One region of the Martinezella jaguaris genome, then DNA from elsewhere that is predicted to be linked to it. Evidence: predicted binding sites of a transcription regulator. Region 1 holds the regulator's gene; each other region holds the start of a gene.
What was found. Region 1 encodes PhoB, which activates phosphate uptake and scavenging genes when phosphate is short. Its sites were predicted from a motif close to TGTCATNNANCTGTCAT; they were not measured.
Positions count from the first base shown of each region.

Region 2: a site for PhoB is predicted at 2,001-2,017, ahead of CCGE525_RS11510 (UDP-2,3-diacylglucosamine diphosphatase). Genes of this name have one in related genera too.
Region 3: a site for PhoB is predicted at 1,711-1,727, ahead of CCGE525_RS17940 (phospholipase C). Genes of this name have one in related genera too.
Region 4: a site for PhoB is predicted at 2,090-2,106, ahead of phnF (phosphonate metabolism transcriptional regulator PhnF). Genes of this name have one in related genera too.

Region 1 covers NZ_CP032694.1:743,394-747,249, reverse strand. Annotated here, with positions in the region: gene CCGE525_RS03690 (aspartate aminotransferase family protein) at 1-536, opposite strand, end outside; gene CCGE525_RS03685 (GcrA family cell cycle regulator) at 963-1,487, shown strand; gene phoB (phosphate regulon transcriptional regulator PhoB) at 1,573-2,256, opposite strand; gene phoU (phosphate signaling complex protein PhoU) at 2,289-3,002, opposite strand; gene pstB (phosphate ABC transporter ATP-binding protein PstB) at 3,054-3,856, opposite strand, start outside.
Region 2 covers NZ_CP032694.1:2,351,103-2,354,958, reverse strand. Annotated here, with positions in the region: gene CCGE525_RS11520 (NADP-dependent malic enzyme) at 1-981, opposite strand, end outside; gene CCGE525_RS11515 (glycerophosphodiester phosphodiesterase) at 1,214-1,969, shown strand; gene CCGE525_RS11510 (UDP-2,3-diacylglucosamine diphosphatase) at 2,082-2,888, shown strand; gene CCGE525_RS11505 (MFS transporter) at 3,057-3,856, shown strand, end outside.
Region 3 covers NZ_CP032694.1:3,675,000-3,678,855, reverse strand. Annotated here, with positions in the region: gene CCGE525_RS17940 (phospholipase C) at 1-1,619, opposite strand, end outside; gene cysE (serine O-acetyltransferase) at 1,868-2,683, opposite strand; gene CCGE525_RS17930 (WD40 repeat domain-containing protein) at 2,700-3,689, opposite strand; gene CCGE525_RS17925 (CobW family GTP-binding protein) at 3,689-3,856, opposite strand, start outside.
Region 4 covers NZ_CP032694.1:279,694-283,549, forward strand. Annotated here, with positions in the region: partial or broken gene CCGE525_RS01305 (carbon-phosphorus lyase complex subunit) at 1-911, opposite strand, end outside; gene phnH (phosphonate C-P lyase system protein PhnH) at 915-1,544, opposite strand; gene phnG (phosphonate C-P lyase system protein PhnG) at 1,541-2,020, opposite strand; gene phnF (phosphonate metabolism transcriptional regulator PhnF) at 2,122-2,856, shown strand; gene CCGE525_RS01325 (2,3-bisphosphoglycerate-dependent phosphoglycerate mutase) at 3,063-3,698, opposite strand; partial or broken gene dapB (4-hydroxy-tetrahydrodipicolinate reductase) at 3,822-3,856, opposite strand, start outside.

The DNA of each region.
Region 1 (3,856 bases):
GCGGCCGTCTCATTGGTAACGGCGGCACGCACCGCGTCGAGATCGCCGAAGGGTACCTGGTCGAATCCAGGCGCCTTCGGGCCGAAACCTTCGAGATATTTCTCCTGACCGCCGGCGGCGATCGTCGCGATCGTGCGGCCGTGGAAAGCGCCTTCGAAGGTGATGATATGGTATCTCTCGGGATGACCCTTGGCGAACTGGTAGCGCCGTGCCGTCTTGATGGCGCATTCCAGCGCCTCGGCGCCCGAATTGGTGAAGAACACCTTGTCGGCGAAGGTGGCTTCCGTCAGGCGCTTCGACAGCTTCTCCTGGCCCGGCACCTCATAGAGGTTGGACAGGTGCCAGACCTTGTCGGCCTGCGACTTCAGCTCTGCAACCAGATGGGGATGCGCATGGCCGAGCGCATTCACCGCGACGCCGGCGGCGAAATCGAGATAGCGTTCGCCGGTTTCTGTGATCAGCCATACGCCTTCGCCTCGCTCGAACCGCAGCGGAGCACGCACATAGGTGTCATAAAGCGGCGCGGTTTCAGCCATGGCCCATATCTCCTCGATCACAACCTTTAGGGCCAATCGTTTCCTTCGAGTGAAACGGGCCCAGAAAAATCAAAATGCCGCCTTGCGGCGGCCTGAGGCACTATTGATGTTTTGCACCGCGATGTCAACAAAACTGGCGATTTAGCAGGTGCGGCAGAGCGCCTCTGGAGGGACGGCTCGTCTTTGACAACTTATATTGCATAAATGCCACTCACCTATAGCAAGTTGGGGAAAACCTCGAAATCGATTCTCCAAGATTCCCGCGACTCTTGTCACGGAGTCAGCCTCACACTAGGTTAAAAACCAATTACTAGACTGCATGCGGCGGAACTAGTCACCACAATTTTAAAGCGTTTCACGCCTCGACCCAATGCGAGGCAATGGTGAGGGATTCTGCCATCAGAAACGCGACAGCGGAGACAGGGCATGAATTGGACAGACGAACGCGTCGAGAAGCTGAAGAAGCTGTGGTCCGAAGGTTTGAGCGCCAGCCAGATCGCGGCACAGCTCGGTGGTGTCAGTCGTAATGCCGTCATCGGCAAAGTGCATCGCTTGAGCCTGCCGGGCCGGGCCAAGGCCGGCGGAGCGGCAACGACGGCTCGAGCGCCAAAACGCAATACCTCGGCACCACGCGCGCCGAATTACGCCTCGCGCGTTGCAACCCGCACGGTTACCCGCCAGCAGGGTGCGACAATGCTCAAGGAAGAGGTCGAGATCGATACCGTCCACGAGATCGAATATCGTCCGGCCGCCAATGTGGTGGTTCCGATCTCGCGCCGTCTCGGCCTGACGGAACTCACCGAACGCACCTGCAAGTGGCCAGTCGGCGACCCGCTGAAGGACGATTTTCACTTCTGCGGCAACGACAGCCCGGACTCTTCGCCCTACTGCACCTACCATCAGCGCCTGGCTTATCAGCCGGTCCATGATCGGCGCCGAGCGGCACACTGAACCACATCAGCCAAATGAAAGAAACGGGCCGAAAGGCCCGTTTTCTGTTTCCGCCGCTCTGCAAAAAACCAGTCGGATGATCCGATCAGGCCTCCATGGAATAACCCGCGCCGCGAACGGTGCGAATGACGTCCTGCATATTGGAGAAATTCAGGGCCTTGCGCAGGCGACCGACATGCACATCGACAGTGCGTTCGTCGACATAGATATCGTGTCCCCATACACCGTCGAGCAACTGCGAACGCGAGAATACGCGGCCCGGCGAGGACATCAGGAATTCCAGCAGGCGGAATTCCGTCGGCCCCAACCGCACTTCGCGGCTCTTGCGGTGAACGCGATGGGTCTCGCGGTCCAGCTCGATATCGCCACAGCGCAACACCGTGGAGAGAACCTCCGGGCGGGCTCTGCGCAGCATCGCCTTGACGCGAGCCATCAGCTCCGGCGTCGAGAACGGCTTGACGACATAGTCGTCCGCGCCGGTGGAAAGGCCGCGCACGCGCTCGCTTTCCTCGCCGCGGGCCGTGAGCATGATGATCGGCAGGCGCTCCGTCTCCGGCCGCATGCGCAGCCGGCGGCAGAGTTCGATGCCGGACACGCCGGGGAGCATCCAGTCGAGGATCAGAAGATCGGGGATGCGCTCCTGGAGGCGCAGCTCGGCTTCATCGCCTCTCAGGATAGTGTCGACCTCGAAGCCTTCGGCCTCGAGGTTATAGCGCAGCAGAACGCTTAGCGCTTCCTCGTCTTCTACAACAGCTACTCTCGGAACCATGCGCCTCTGGTCTCCCTCTCTTGGCTTCTACGTTATTCCGTCACTGCACCGACGGTATTGGCAGTATCGTCTTTCGGGCGCTCGCCTTCGGGCTGAGCACCGGTCGCCATGTAATAGATCGTCTCGGCGATGTTGGTGGCATGGTCGCCGATGCGCTCGATGTTCTTGGCGCAGAAGAGAAGATGCGTGCAGGTGGTGATGTTGCGCGGATCTTCCATCATGTAGGTCAGCATCTCGCGGAAGAGCGAGGTGTACATGGCGTCGATTTCCTCGTCGCGTTCGCGGATCGATACGGCCTTGTCAGGCGAACGGGTCGTATAGACATCGAGTACTTCCTTGAGCTGGACGAGCGCCAGTTCGGAGAGATGTTCGATGCCGCGGGCGAGACGACGCGGAACGCCGGTGCCCTGCACGGCGATGACGCGCTTGGCGGTGTTCTTGCCGAGATCGCCGACGCGCTCCAGGTCGGAGGCGATGCGGATGGAACCCATGATTTCACGCAGGTCGGCAGCCATCGGCTGGCGGCGAGCGATGGTGACGATCGCCTTGTCGCCGACCTCACGCTCGGCGTGGTCCAGAATGACGTCATCGGAGATGACCTTCTGCGCAAGGCTGGCATCGCCGTTTACCAGTGCGCGGACGCTGTCGCTGACCATCTGCTCCGCCAGGCCGCCCATTTCGGAAATGCGGCGTGTCAGGAATTTTAGGTCTTCGTCATAGGCAGAGAGAATGTGTGTAGAGACCATTTTGCTATCCTCAAGGTGAACGATGTGAAGGGAACCGCGCGGGGAGCATCATCAGCCAAAGCGGCCCATGATGTAATCCTGCGTGCGGAAATCATCGGGATTGGTGAACATCTTATCGGTGTCGTTCTCCTCGACCAGATGGCCGAGGTGAAACATCGCGGTGCGTTGTGAAACGCGGGCTGCTTGCTGCATGGAATGCGTCACGATGACGATCGTGAAGTTTTCCCGCAGCTCATGTATGAGTTCCTCGACTTTGGCGGTGGCGATCGGATCGAGTGCCGAGCACGGCTCATCCATGAGGATGACCTCCGGACTGACGGCGACGGCGCGGGCAATGCAGAGACGCTGCTGCTGGCCGCCGGACAGGCTGGTGCCGGCATCATACAGCCGATCCTTCACTTCTCCCCAAAGGCCAGCCTTCTGCAGGCTGGTTTCGACGATGTGATCCAGATCGGCTTTGGAACGGTGAAGCCCGTGGATACGGGGCCCATAGGCTACATTCTCGTAGATCGACTTCGGGAACGGATTTGGCTTTTGGAACACCATGCCGACACGGGCGCGCAGCTCTACAACATCGATGGCGCTGTCATAGACATCCTGATCATCGAGCGTGATCTTGCCGGTGATGCGGCAGGTGTCGATCGTATCGTTCATGCGATTGAGGCAACGCAGGAAGGTGGATTTGCCGCAGCCGGAAGGACCGATCAGCGCCGTGACCGTATTGACGCGGATGTTCAGGTTCACGTCGAACAGGGCGCGCTTGTCGCCATAATAGACCGAGACGTCCTGGCCGATCATCTTATAGGGGATCGTCATCATCTTCTTAGCCAGTACTTTTTCGCTCACGGCTTCCG
Region 2 (3,856 bases), 1.6 Mb from region 1:
CGGGAAATCCGAACGGCCGGTACATATCATGGCGTCCGGACGGGCAGCGCGAGCGAGATCCGGCATGATTTCCGGCGTCGGGTTGGCGAGTGCCATGATCAGCGGCTTTTCCGCCATCTGCTCCAAGAGTTCGGGCTTCAGCACGCCGGCGGCGGACAGGCCGAGGAAGACATCGGCGCCCGGAATGGATTCGGCAAGCACGCGCTTGTCGCTGTCCTGGGCATAGACCGACTTCCATTCGTCCATCAGGACGTTGCGGTCCTTGTAGACCAGGCCCTCGATATCGTGGACCCAGATATTCTCGCGCCGGGCCCCGAGCGTGACCAGCAGGTTGAGACAGGCGAGTGCCGCAGCACCGGCGCCCGAAGCGACGATCTTGACGTCCTCGATCTTCTTTCCGGCCAATTCCAGCCCGTTCAGGATGGCGGCGGCAACGATGATGGCGGTGCCATGCTGGTCGTCATGGAAGACCGGGATCTCCATTTTTTCGCGCAGACGGCGCTCGACGTCGAAGCATTCCGGCGCCTTGATGTCTTCCAGATTGATACCGCCGAACGTCGGTTCCAGCGCAGAAATCGAGCTGACCATCTCATCGACGGTGGGTGCGGCGACTTCGATATCGAAGACATCGATGCCGGCGAACTTCTTGAACAGGACGGCCTTGCCTTCCATGACCGGCTTGGAGGCAAGCGGGCCGATATTGCCAAGACCGAGCACGGCCGAACCGTTGGAGATGACCGCAACAAGATTGCCGCGAGACGTGTAGTCGAAGGCCGTTTCCGGATTGTCGCGAATGGCTAGGCAAGGTGCTGCAACGCCGGGAGAATAGGCAAGCGCCAAGTCACGCTGGTTGCCGAGCGGCTTCGTCGCCTGAATTTCAAGTTTGCCCGGACGGGGATAACGATGAAAGAAGAGAGCCTGTTCGTCGAGATTGCCGCTCGCCATGTTCTTGGCTGTCTTCGATGTATCCTGCGTATCCATTACGCTCCTCCGTTCCTGCTTACACTCACATTCGAGTCCCCTGCATACATCAATCCCTCAGGGTGCACAGTATGCAATTGGCGCCGAGGAAAGGTTTTTTGCGGCGGCTTTTTCACAATTGTTTTTCCTGTCCGGAAACTGTGACTTTTCGACCCGATGGTAAGCGAAGGCCGAGTGCGTCACACGGGGTTCACGGCGCGAGCCTATGAGAGCGGCAAACAAAGGAATCCCCATGACCCTCATCGCTTCCCATCGCGGCGGCACGCATCTCTGGCCCGAAAACACCCGGCTTGCCTTTTCCGAAACCGCCAAGCTTGATGTCGATCTGGTCGAATTCGACGTGCACCAGACGCGGGACAACAAGCTCGTCGTCCATCACGATGCGCTGATCGACCGCATGACGGACGGCAAGGGAGCGATCGCCGATTTCAGCTACGACGAACTGATGCGGTACGTCGTCATCGGCAGTGGCGGGGAGACAATCCCGACGCTTGCCGAAACCATCGAGATCTTCGGACCGTCTGCGGTCGACCTCCGGCTGGAGATCAAGACGAGGGTGGACGGCGAGCCCTACGAGGGCTTGGAAAGCCGTATAGCGGACGAATTGCTGGCAACCGACATGCTGAAGCGGACGATGGTGACAAGTTTTGCGCTCTCGCGCCTGGAAGCTTTCGGCGTCGCACTGGATGAGCGCGGCCTGAATGTCGGCGAACTTCTCGGTTTCATTTTTCTCTGTTCGCCGCTGACGGTCGCGCAAATCGGCTGGAGAGGGATTATTGCCGCGCTCGGCCAGTCTGGCATTCGCGAGATTGCCTTGCGTGCCGACTCCATCAATGCCGATGTGATGGAGCTGTTCCGGAAAGAGGGTGTGACGGTGCATGGCTGGGCGGCTCATACGAGCGAAGCGGCGAAGGCGATGTTCCGCTTGGACGTCGCAAGTTTTACAACCGATCGGCCCGATCTCGCTATAGCTGCAAAGCGCAGCTGATCTTCCACGGTAAGCTCCTCCACACAGAATTTGTCATCATCCTGAAACACGAGTCTGATTTTGGAATAGCCAACGTAGGTAGGGCACGGACATAAAGTTCGTGAATGAAAACATGGATGTCAGGCGATTTCGAACGCTGTTCATTTCTGACGTGCACCTCGGCTCGAAAGCGGCCAAGGCGGACTATCTCCTCGATTTTCTGCGCTATCATGAAGCCGACACCATGTTCCTTGTCGGCGATATTGTCGACGGCTGGCGGCTGAAGCGCAATTGGTACTGGCCACAGGATTGCAACGACGTCGTGCAGAAACTGCTGCGCAAGGCGCGCAAGGGAACGCGTATCGTCTATATCCCCGGCAATCACGACGAATTCCTGCGCGATTTTCCCGGCATGCACTTCGGCGGTATCGAGGTCGCCGAGCGGGCGATCCATGAGACCGCTGACGGGAAGAAATATCTCGTCCTGCATGGTGATGAATTCGACGTCGTCGTCCGCAACGCGCGCCTGCTCGCCTATCTCGGCGATTGGGCTTACGATATGGCGATCCTCATCAATATCGGTCTTGCCGCGGTTCGCCGCCGCCTGAACATGCCTTATTGGTCGTTCTCGGCCTGGGCGAAGCTTCAGGTCAAGCATGCTGTCAACTTCATCGGCGAGTTCCAGCGCGTCGTGGCTGAAGAGGCCAGGCGCAACGATGCCGACGGCGTCATCTGCGGCCACATCCATCATGCGGTCATCGAGGATCTCGACGGTATCCGCTATATCAATACCGGTGATTGGGTCGAAAGCTGCACAGCGATCGCCGAACACGAGGATGGTACTTTCGAGCTGATCACCTGGCAGTCGATGGTAGAAGCTCAGCCCGCTGGCGTAACCGTCGAGGATCTGCCGAAGGCGCTTGGGGCGCAGGCGGCGTAATTATTGCGCCGCTTCACAGATCCAATAACGGTTCGTCACAATTCTTGATCGTTGCAACCTGACTACAGTCTAATATTTTCTCCGCAACGTTTCAGTAGGGCTATTTCTCGCCATAGTCGTAATCACGATAGGGTGATAGGGAAAAATCAGTTTCCCTTCAGGTCTGTCATGATTCCCGCGACAAAATCTTTGCAGGGCGAGGGTGCGCCTCCATATTTTCGCTCGCGCAGCGCCTTGTCCTATTGTGCTCCGTTGCTCGTCAACGGGATTGCTCTGCCGTTTTTCCCCGTCTGGCTGGCTGGATTGAATTTCGGCGATCGCGAGATCGGTCTTGTTCTCGCCATCCCGATGGTGGTGCGCGTTCTCGTCGTACCCATTGTCGGCATACTTGCCGATCGCGTGGACGAACGTGCGAATGTGCTGTTCTGGTCTGGCGCGCTGTCGCTGCTGACAGCGATCGCTCTTTACTGGACGAGCGATTTCTGGCCGGTGTTGTTGGTCTACAGCATTCAGGGGGCGACATATGCACCCTACGTACCTATCGTGGAATCGATCGCCGTTTCCGGTGTGCGGCGTTGGGGTTTCGATTACGGCTCGATGCGTGTCTGGGGATCGATCGCTTTCATCTTCTCGACTCTGATCGGCGGTCAGATGATCGGCAAGTGGGGCGGCGCCATGGTTTTGCCCACCATGATCGGGGGCTTCGTCCTGACAACGATGATGGCCTTCTTCTGTCCGCGCATCGGGCCGACACGCCGGCGCAACCAGCCTATCAACCTGCAGGCGCCGACCGGCAGCGGGCTGCGCTCACCGCAACTGTTGATCAGCATGATCGGTGTATCGGTGCAGCAGTCGAGCCATGCCATGATGTATACATTCGCATCGATCTATTGGCGGGATCTCGGTTTTTCCGGCACGCAGATCGCCGTCCTCTGGAGCATAGGAGTAACGGCGGAGGTCATGGTTTT
Region 3 (3,856 bases), 1.6 Mb from region 1:
GCGCTGTTGCCGGTCTTCGTATCGAGAATCAGCTTCTGCGTATCGCCCTTCGACCAGTCGAACATGTTGTTCAGCGAGCCGGAGATGGCATCGAACGAGCCGCCGCCGAGGCGTTCGCCGCCCATCCAGTTGTCTTCGATGAAACGCATCACCGAGGTCTGGTCGGTCAAAGTATGGTCGACGAAGTTGACCTTGGAGTAGGGCGAGATGACCAGCAGCGGCTGGCGCGTGCCATAGCCGCAGCGGCCTTGCGCCGGCTGACCGTTGACGCCCGGCAGCGGCGTGCCGTTCGAGCAGCTATCGCCAGTCAGCACGTCATAACCCTTGACGCCGAGCTTCGACGGATTGACGACGGCATGTGCGTGGTCATACCAGCCATCGGAATCGTCGTAGAGCACGATGATGGCGGTGTCCTTCCAGTCCGGCGAATTCTGGACGGTGTTGACCACCTGCGTTACGAACTCCTGCTCGTCGAGCGGATCGGAATAACCGGCATGGCCATCCTGATAGGCCGGTGCCTTCAGGAAGCTGACGGTCGGCATGCTGCCGTTCTTCAGGGCCGCGTAGAAGTCCGTCATGTCGTACTGGTGGTTGGCTGCATCGGTGGTGCCGATTGCAGCGATCGAGGACGGACGCGCGTGCGTCGGGTTGGCGGTCGAGGCGTAGTACTGGAACGGCTCGTGATGGGGAATGTAGTCGGCGCTGTTGACCTGGGTGACGGTCGAGGTCGTGGCGCGCTTGCAGCCGGTCGTGCCGTCGGCATTGGTCTGCGTCAGATCGAAGCCGCCTTCGAAGAAGCCCCAGGTGATCTTGTGTTCGTTCAGCATGTCGCCGATGTTCTTGCCGTACATCAGCGCTGTCTGGCCGGCCGAGCAGGCATCGCCGGTCGGGTCGAAGTCGCTGATCACGGTCCAGCCGCCGTTGCCGTCAGGTACGATGCGGCCCTTTGAATAGGTGCCGTCCTTCTCCAGCGCATAGCCGGGCGGCAGGATGGCGCCGTTGGTCTGGCCGGAGATGAGGTTCAGCGCGCCAGGGGTCGACGGTCCAAAATTGGTGGAGAAGGAATTGTCGTTCATCGCGTAGCGCTGGGCGTAGTTCCAGAGTGCCGTGACGGTGTTGCCGTCATAGTAGCCCATGACCTGGCCCTTGGTGCCGAAAGCGCCGGCGGCACCCTTGGTGCCCTTGCCGGTATTGGCCGGGAAAAGGTCCATCGCAAAATTGTTGTAGGCGGCCTGCTCGGCGGTATAGCCGTGGTTCTGCGACTGTGCGGCTGCTTGCGTGCGATCGAGGCGGAAGGGGGCAGCGGCATCGGCGCCGTTGGCCGTATTCGTCTTGTTCGGGTTGTTGTCGATGAGACCGGCATGGGCGAGCGTGTTGATGTCGGTCGGCGTGTTGTCGGCGGCCTTGAATGCCGGCTCGCCGTCGACGTTTGCGGCCTTGGGGTAGGTCGCGAAATAATGGTCGAAGGAAACGTTTTCCTGGAACACGACGACCAGATGTTTGATCGGCGTCGCGGTATTCGTCGGCGCCATATCGGCGGCACCAGCGGTGGAACAGAGCGAAATCAAAGTGAGCGCACTGCCGGCAGCGAGGGCGGCGCGACGCGAAAGACAGATCATAGTCATATCCTCTCGAGTGGGGGTCCGCGCCCCGACGCTTAAAATGCGCCGCGCCGAGGCGGAGGGAACAATGCCGGGCTACCAAGCGTATATGACAGTTCCGTGAAGGTGAATGCCGGAAGAAGGATGTGTTGTCTATGAGGAACGCAACTAAAGGGTTGTTTTTGCTGACATGAAAGAGGAGGTCGCCGGCAGGTGCCGCGGACACGCGTAGCCTGCTACCTTATGTCACGGGGCACACCCGTTAGCTAGATATTCTGATCCATCGTCTCGGCCGGAATCTCGTCGGCGCGATGGATGCGGACGACCGTCGCGGGAACGCCGGCGACGGTGCAATGGGCCGGGACCGGCTTCACCACAACGCTGCCGGCCGCGACTTTGCTGAAGGCGCCGACTTCGATGTTGCCGAGGATCTTTGCGCCGGCGCCGATCATCACGCCGTGACGGATCTTCGGGTGCCGGTCACCGGTTTCCTTGCCGGTGCCGCCGAGCGTGACGTTCTGCAGGATCGAGACTTCATCCTCGATGACGGCGGTCTCGCCGATGACGATACCAGAGCCGTGATCGAGCATGATGGACGAGCCGATCTTTGCGGCCGGATGGATATCCGGACCGAAGACGAGTGAGGCAAGATTGGAAAGCCAGCTAGCGATTTCCGGCCGGCCCTCCGACCACAGTGCATGGGCGATGCGGTGGGTCTGCAGCGCGTGGAAGCCCTTGAGGTTCAGCAGCGCATGCAGATAGGTCGTGCAGGCGGGATCGCGCGTGCGGACGGCGGCGAGATCCGCTTCTGTCTGCTTCAGGATTGCGGCGTGCCGCGTCAGCACATCATGAAACAGGGCGAAAAGAGCATCGGTTTCGATGCCAGCAACGGAAAGCCGGGCGACCAGGACATTGGCGAGGCTTTCAGCATCGGTCTGCGTCGCAATGACCTGTGCGGAGAGCAACGGACGTAGCGTCGGTTCGCGGCCGGCGAGATCGACGGCCTCATGGCGGATCACGTCCCAGACCCTGCCGGCAGCGGCAACAGAATGTCCGGCGATTGCCGTTCCTGTCTGGGACATGACTATTTCTTTCTGATCAAGCGGAAACGTCAACCACGCCGCAATCGCCGGCCTCGGAGGCAAAGGCGAGCAGCTTGCCGGATTTGCTCCAGCTCATCGAGGTGATCGCACCTTTGCCCGGGCGGCGCAAGAGCGCTTCCTTGGCGTCGCCGATGCGCACGGCCAGGATCATTCCATCGATGAAGCCGATTGCCAGGATATCCTCCACCGGATGGAACTTGACCGAGGTCGCCATGATGTTGGCGCGGGTCCCGAGCTCCAGCGGTGCCTTGCCCATCGGGCCGTCCTTGCCCTGAAACGGCCAGACGATCGCCGCCGGTGCGCCGGAGGAGGCGAGCCACTTGCCCTTGTTGGACCAGGAGAGCGATTTTACCTTGGCGGGATACCCCGTCATGCGCATGTGTCGGGCCTCGGCGCCGGGCTTCGTGTCCATCTTCCAGCCATGCAAGGCGTTTTCCTGCATGGTGGTGACGACGAACTGACCGTCCGGCGAGAAGGTGACGCCGGTGTGGGCGCCCTTCCATTCGAGATTGATCGGCTGAGCGGTCATGCCAACCCAATGCAACGAAACGCCGTTGTAGCGCGCGACCGCGATGCGCAGGCCTTTGGGCGCGAAGGCGATGCCCTCGACGGTTCGCTCCTCGGTAAATTCCTTGGTCGAGCCATCGGCGAGCCGCACGAAGCTGCTTTTCCCGTATGCGTAAGCGACCGTGCCCTGCGGGCCGGCGGCGAGCTGGGTGATCCATTTGCGTGGTGCTTCCGCAAGCACGGCAACGCCGCCGTCAGCAGCGATCCGGAGAACCTTGCCGTCCTCGCCGCCGGAAATCAGGCTGTCGCTATGGGGATCGCGAATGCAGGTGAGCATGCCCTGATGGGCTTCCGTCACCTTCTCGCCGCCATCCAACCGATGGATCGCGCCGGCAGCGCTGGCGAAGAAGGGGGTGTCACCTAAAAATTCGACGGCCAGAACGTGGCCGTCGATATCAAGCGGAGCGACAGTCGACATCAGGCGGCCGCCTCGCAGGCCTTGAAGCTCTTTTCGAGTTTTTCACGGTCAAGCTCGCGGCCGATGAAGACCAGGCGGCTCTCATGCTTTTCGCCGTCCTTCCAGGGACGCTGATGATCGCCTTCGATGATCATGTGGACACCCTGGACGACATAGCGCTCCGCGTC
Region 4 (3,856 bases), 460 kb from region 1:
ATCCTCGCCGAGTTCCTCAGCCCGGAGCGCCCGGTCGACCAGTGACATCGCCATGGCCTTGCGTTCGCTCTGGCCGAAAACCAGGCCGTAGCCGCGGGTAAACTGCGGCGGCGCCTTGGCCGAGCCCTTGAACTGGTTGACCATCTGGCATTCGGTCACCTGAATCGAGCCGAGCGAGACGGCAAAGCCGAGTTCCGGCACATCGAGTTCCACCTCCACTTCGCCGATGCGGATTTCGCCGGTGAAGGGATGCGTGCGGCCATAGCCGCGCTGAGTCGAATAGCCGAGCGCCAACAGAAAACCTTCGTCGCCGCGAGCCAGCGCCTGCAGGCGCAGATCGCGGGTCATCGGGAATTCCATCGGCTCGCGCGTCAGGTCGCCGGTTTCGTGGTCGATCGGCATCTCGCCGTCGCCTTCGATCAGCCCTTCCTGGCTCAGAATTTCGGAGACGCGCATCATGCGGCCCTCTTCCGCCGGCCGCTGCATCGGCTCGTCCACCGGCGTATCGGTGAGCAAGTCTGGATCGAGCAGACGGTGGGTATAATCGAAAGTGGGGCCGAGAAGCTGGCCGCCGGCAGGTCCTTATAGGTGGCGGAGATGCGGCGTTCGATCTTCATCGCCGACGTATCCAGCGGCCGGGAATAGCCGAAGCGCGGCAGCGTCGTGCGGTAGGCGCGCAGCAGGAATATCGCTTCGATCATGTCGCCGCGCGCCTGGCGAACGGCAAGTGCGGCCAGCGTGCGGTCATAAAGTGAGGCTTCGGCCATGACGCGGTCGACGGCGAGCGCCAGCTGCGCGACGATCTGGTCGATGCCGAGCGCCGGCAGCGAACGATCGCCGCGGCGACGATCGGCGAGCAGCCTGTGGGCATTGGCGATGGCGGCTTCGCCGCCTTTAACGGCAACATACATGCGTCACATCTCCGTCACGATGATCTTGGTGGTGCGCGGCAGGCAAAGGAATTGCCGTCCCGCCGTCAGAATGAGATCGACGCCGCGCGGGAAAAGAGCGCGGTTGTCGTTCCAGATACGCAAGAATGTATCCGGCAGACCGATCGGAGCGATCATGCGGATATCGGCAATGCCGGGGCCTGAGAGCGCCAGTTCCTTGCCGCCTTCGAGGGCTGCGATTTCCAATACCAATGTCGTCGAGCGGTCGGGATATTCCTGCGTGCCGACGGCAAACTGGTTGAGCGAAGCGAGCGCTATGCCGGCTTCGATGAAGGCGAAGCGCGCTTCGATCTTTTCCGATGTCACGGCTGCGCCGGTATGAAAACTCAGCCATTCCGGCATGGTCGATCTGCCGAGACCGGCCGACAGCCAGACCGGCGTATCATGATCGCAAAGCGTGAGGCCGATCGCGCCGGCGGCGATGTCGAGTGGGGCAGGCGGGGCGATGTCCGAGTTGACCGTCTGGATGGTTCCGGGCCGCGCCATCGCGTCCATCATCATTTTGAAGACACTCTGCGCGTCGAATACCGGATCGGCGAACCCGCCGGTCAGCGCATCGTTGCCGGGGATCGTGGGGCTAATGGAAAGGCTCATTGATCTTCTCCGCGGACCATGGTGAAAAAATCGACGCGGGTGGCCGCCGTTTCCTCAGCTCGTTTGCGGTCGTATTCGGCAATCCGATCAGTGACCGGCAGCAGGATCGCTTTCTCGACGAATTCTTTGGTGGCGGGTTGGTGCCAGAGCGCATCGAAGATCGCCGCGAGGCGTACCTTTTCGCGATCGGTGCCGAGCGCATGCGCATGGCCAACCGCACCGGAGGCAAGCTTGACGGTGGCGCGCGTCACCGTAACCTCGCCGAGATTGAAGGGCGAACCGCCGCCACCGATGCGCCCGCGCACCATCACGAGCCCGGTTTCCGGCCCGCGTACCGGCTGAACTGCCGGCTTGTCGGGCAGTACTTCCCAGGCCGCGTCTAGCTCGTCGCGTTCGGCCCGCGCCAAAAGATCGGCGGCGCGCTTGCGTTCCCGACGCTCTTGCGCCGCCGCCTCTTGCCTCTGTGCTGAATTCATCGCGTCATCCTCAAAATGTCTATTGATATAGACAACCATACAAGGTAGATTTATATCTATTAGCGAGACATGACAAGCGTGTGACACAGCAAGCGGGCAATATGGCGGGGCAGAAAGTACAAAGGCAGACGGGCGTGGCGCTCTGGCGACAGATCGCCGACCGGATTCGCACTTCGATCAATCACGGCGATTTCGACGACACAGGCATGGTGCCGCCGGAAACGGTGCTGGCCCTGCAGTTCGGGGTCAACAGGCATACGATACGAAGCGCGCTTGCGGCACTGGCACAGGAAGGGATCGTCAGGGCCGTGCAGGGGCGCGGAACGTTGATCGAGCGCAAGGAGCGTCTGAGCTTCCCGATTTCGAAGCGGACGCGATTTTCGCAGGGCATTGGCGATCAGGTACGCGAGACCCGCAGTGTCCTGCTTGCCACCAGCGAGGAGCCTGCGAGTACGGAATTGGCCCGACAACTCAGGACCAAGACCGGCACGCGACTGGTCCGCCTGGAAACGCTCGGTCAGGCGGATCACCGTCCGGTTTCGCGCGCCACAAGCTGGTTTCCGGCGGATCGCTTTGGCGCTATTGCCGAAGTTTATCGAACGACCGGATCGATCACCAAGGCATTTCGCGAGCTTGGCGTGCCGGATTATGTGCGCGTCGTCACCGAGATCACCGCGACGCATGCGGACGAAGGCGATCTGGCCGACCTGCAGCTATCTCCAGGCGCCATCGTCCTGATCACGCAGGCGCTGAATACCGATCTTGATAATGTTCCGGTGCAATATTCAATCTCGCGCTTCGCCGCCGACAGGGTGCGCTTTACGATCGAGAATTGAGGGTGGGGCTCGGCCTCTCCGGCCTCCTGAGCTTGTCGAAGGGCGGCCACCTTCTCCCCGTTTTGACGGGGAGAAGGTGATGGGCGCCCCCACAGCCTTCCCTCTATTAATTTGCCGAGACGAAGGTACGAAGGTCGTCCCCTCTCCCCGTCAAAACGGGAAGAGGGCTGGGGTGAGGGGCTTTCTCGAAGATTCTCAGATACCGCTCAATGCGCGTTCGACATGTCGCCGAGTACTTCCTTGGAGCCGACGGTGGAATCGGCGTTGAGCTTGTAGACCATCGGCACGCCCGTCGCGAGGTTGAGCGCCAGGATCTGTTCCTTGCTAAGCCGGTCGAGGACCATGACGAGCGAGCGCAGCGAGTTGCCGTGGGCGGCGACCAGCACCTTCTGGCCGGCGAGCACGCGCGGCAGGATTTCGGTCAGGTAATAGGGCCAGACGCGGGCGCCGGTATCGCGCAGGCTTTCGCCGCCGGGCGGCGGAACGTCGTAGGAGCGGCGCCAGATATGCACCTGTTCCTCGCCCCATTTGGCGCGGGCGTCATCCTTGTTCAGGCCGGAAAGATCGCCGTAGTCACGCTCGTTCAGCGCCTGATCCTTGATGGTCTTCAGGCCGGTCTGACCGACGCTGTCGAGGATGATGTCGAGAGTATGCTGTGCCCGGACCAGCACAGAGGTGAAGGCGATATCGAACTTGATGCCGTAATCGGCGAGCGCCTTGCCGCCGGCCTTGGCTTCTTCGATGCCGAGCTCGGTGAGGTCAGGGTCCTTCCAGCCGGTAAAAAGATTCTTCAAATTCCAGTCGCTCTGCCCGTGGCGAACGAGAACGAGAGTACCGCTCATAAATATTCCTCCTTGATAGAGCAATTCCAGGAAAAGTGCATAGCGGTTTTCCGTCCGGAATTGCGTAAGAACAAAAGGCTGGAGCGGTCCAGCAGTTCCCTGCTGAACCGCTCCAGGATGGGATCAACGTGTGGAAAGCCCGAGAACGTCGAGCATGG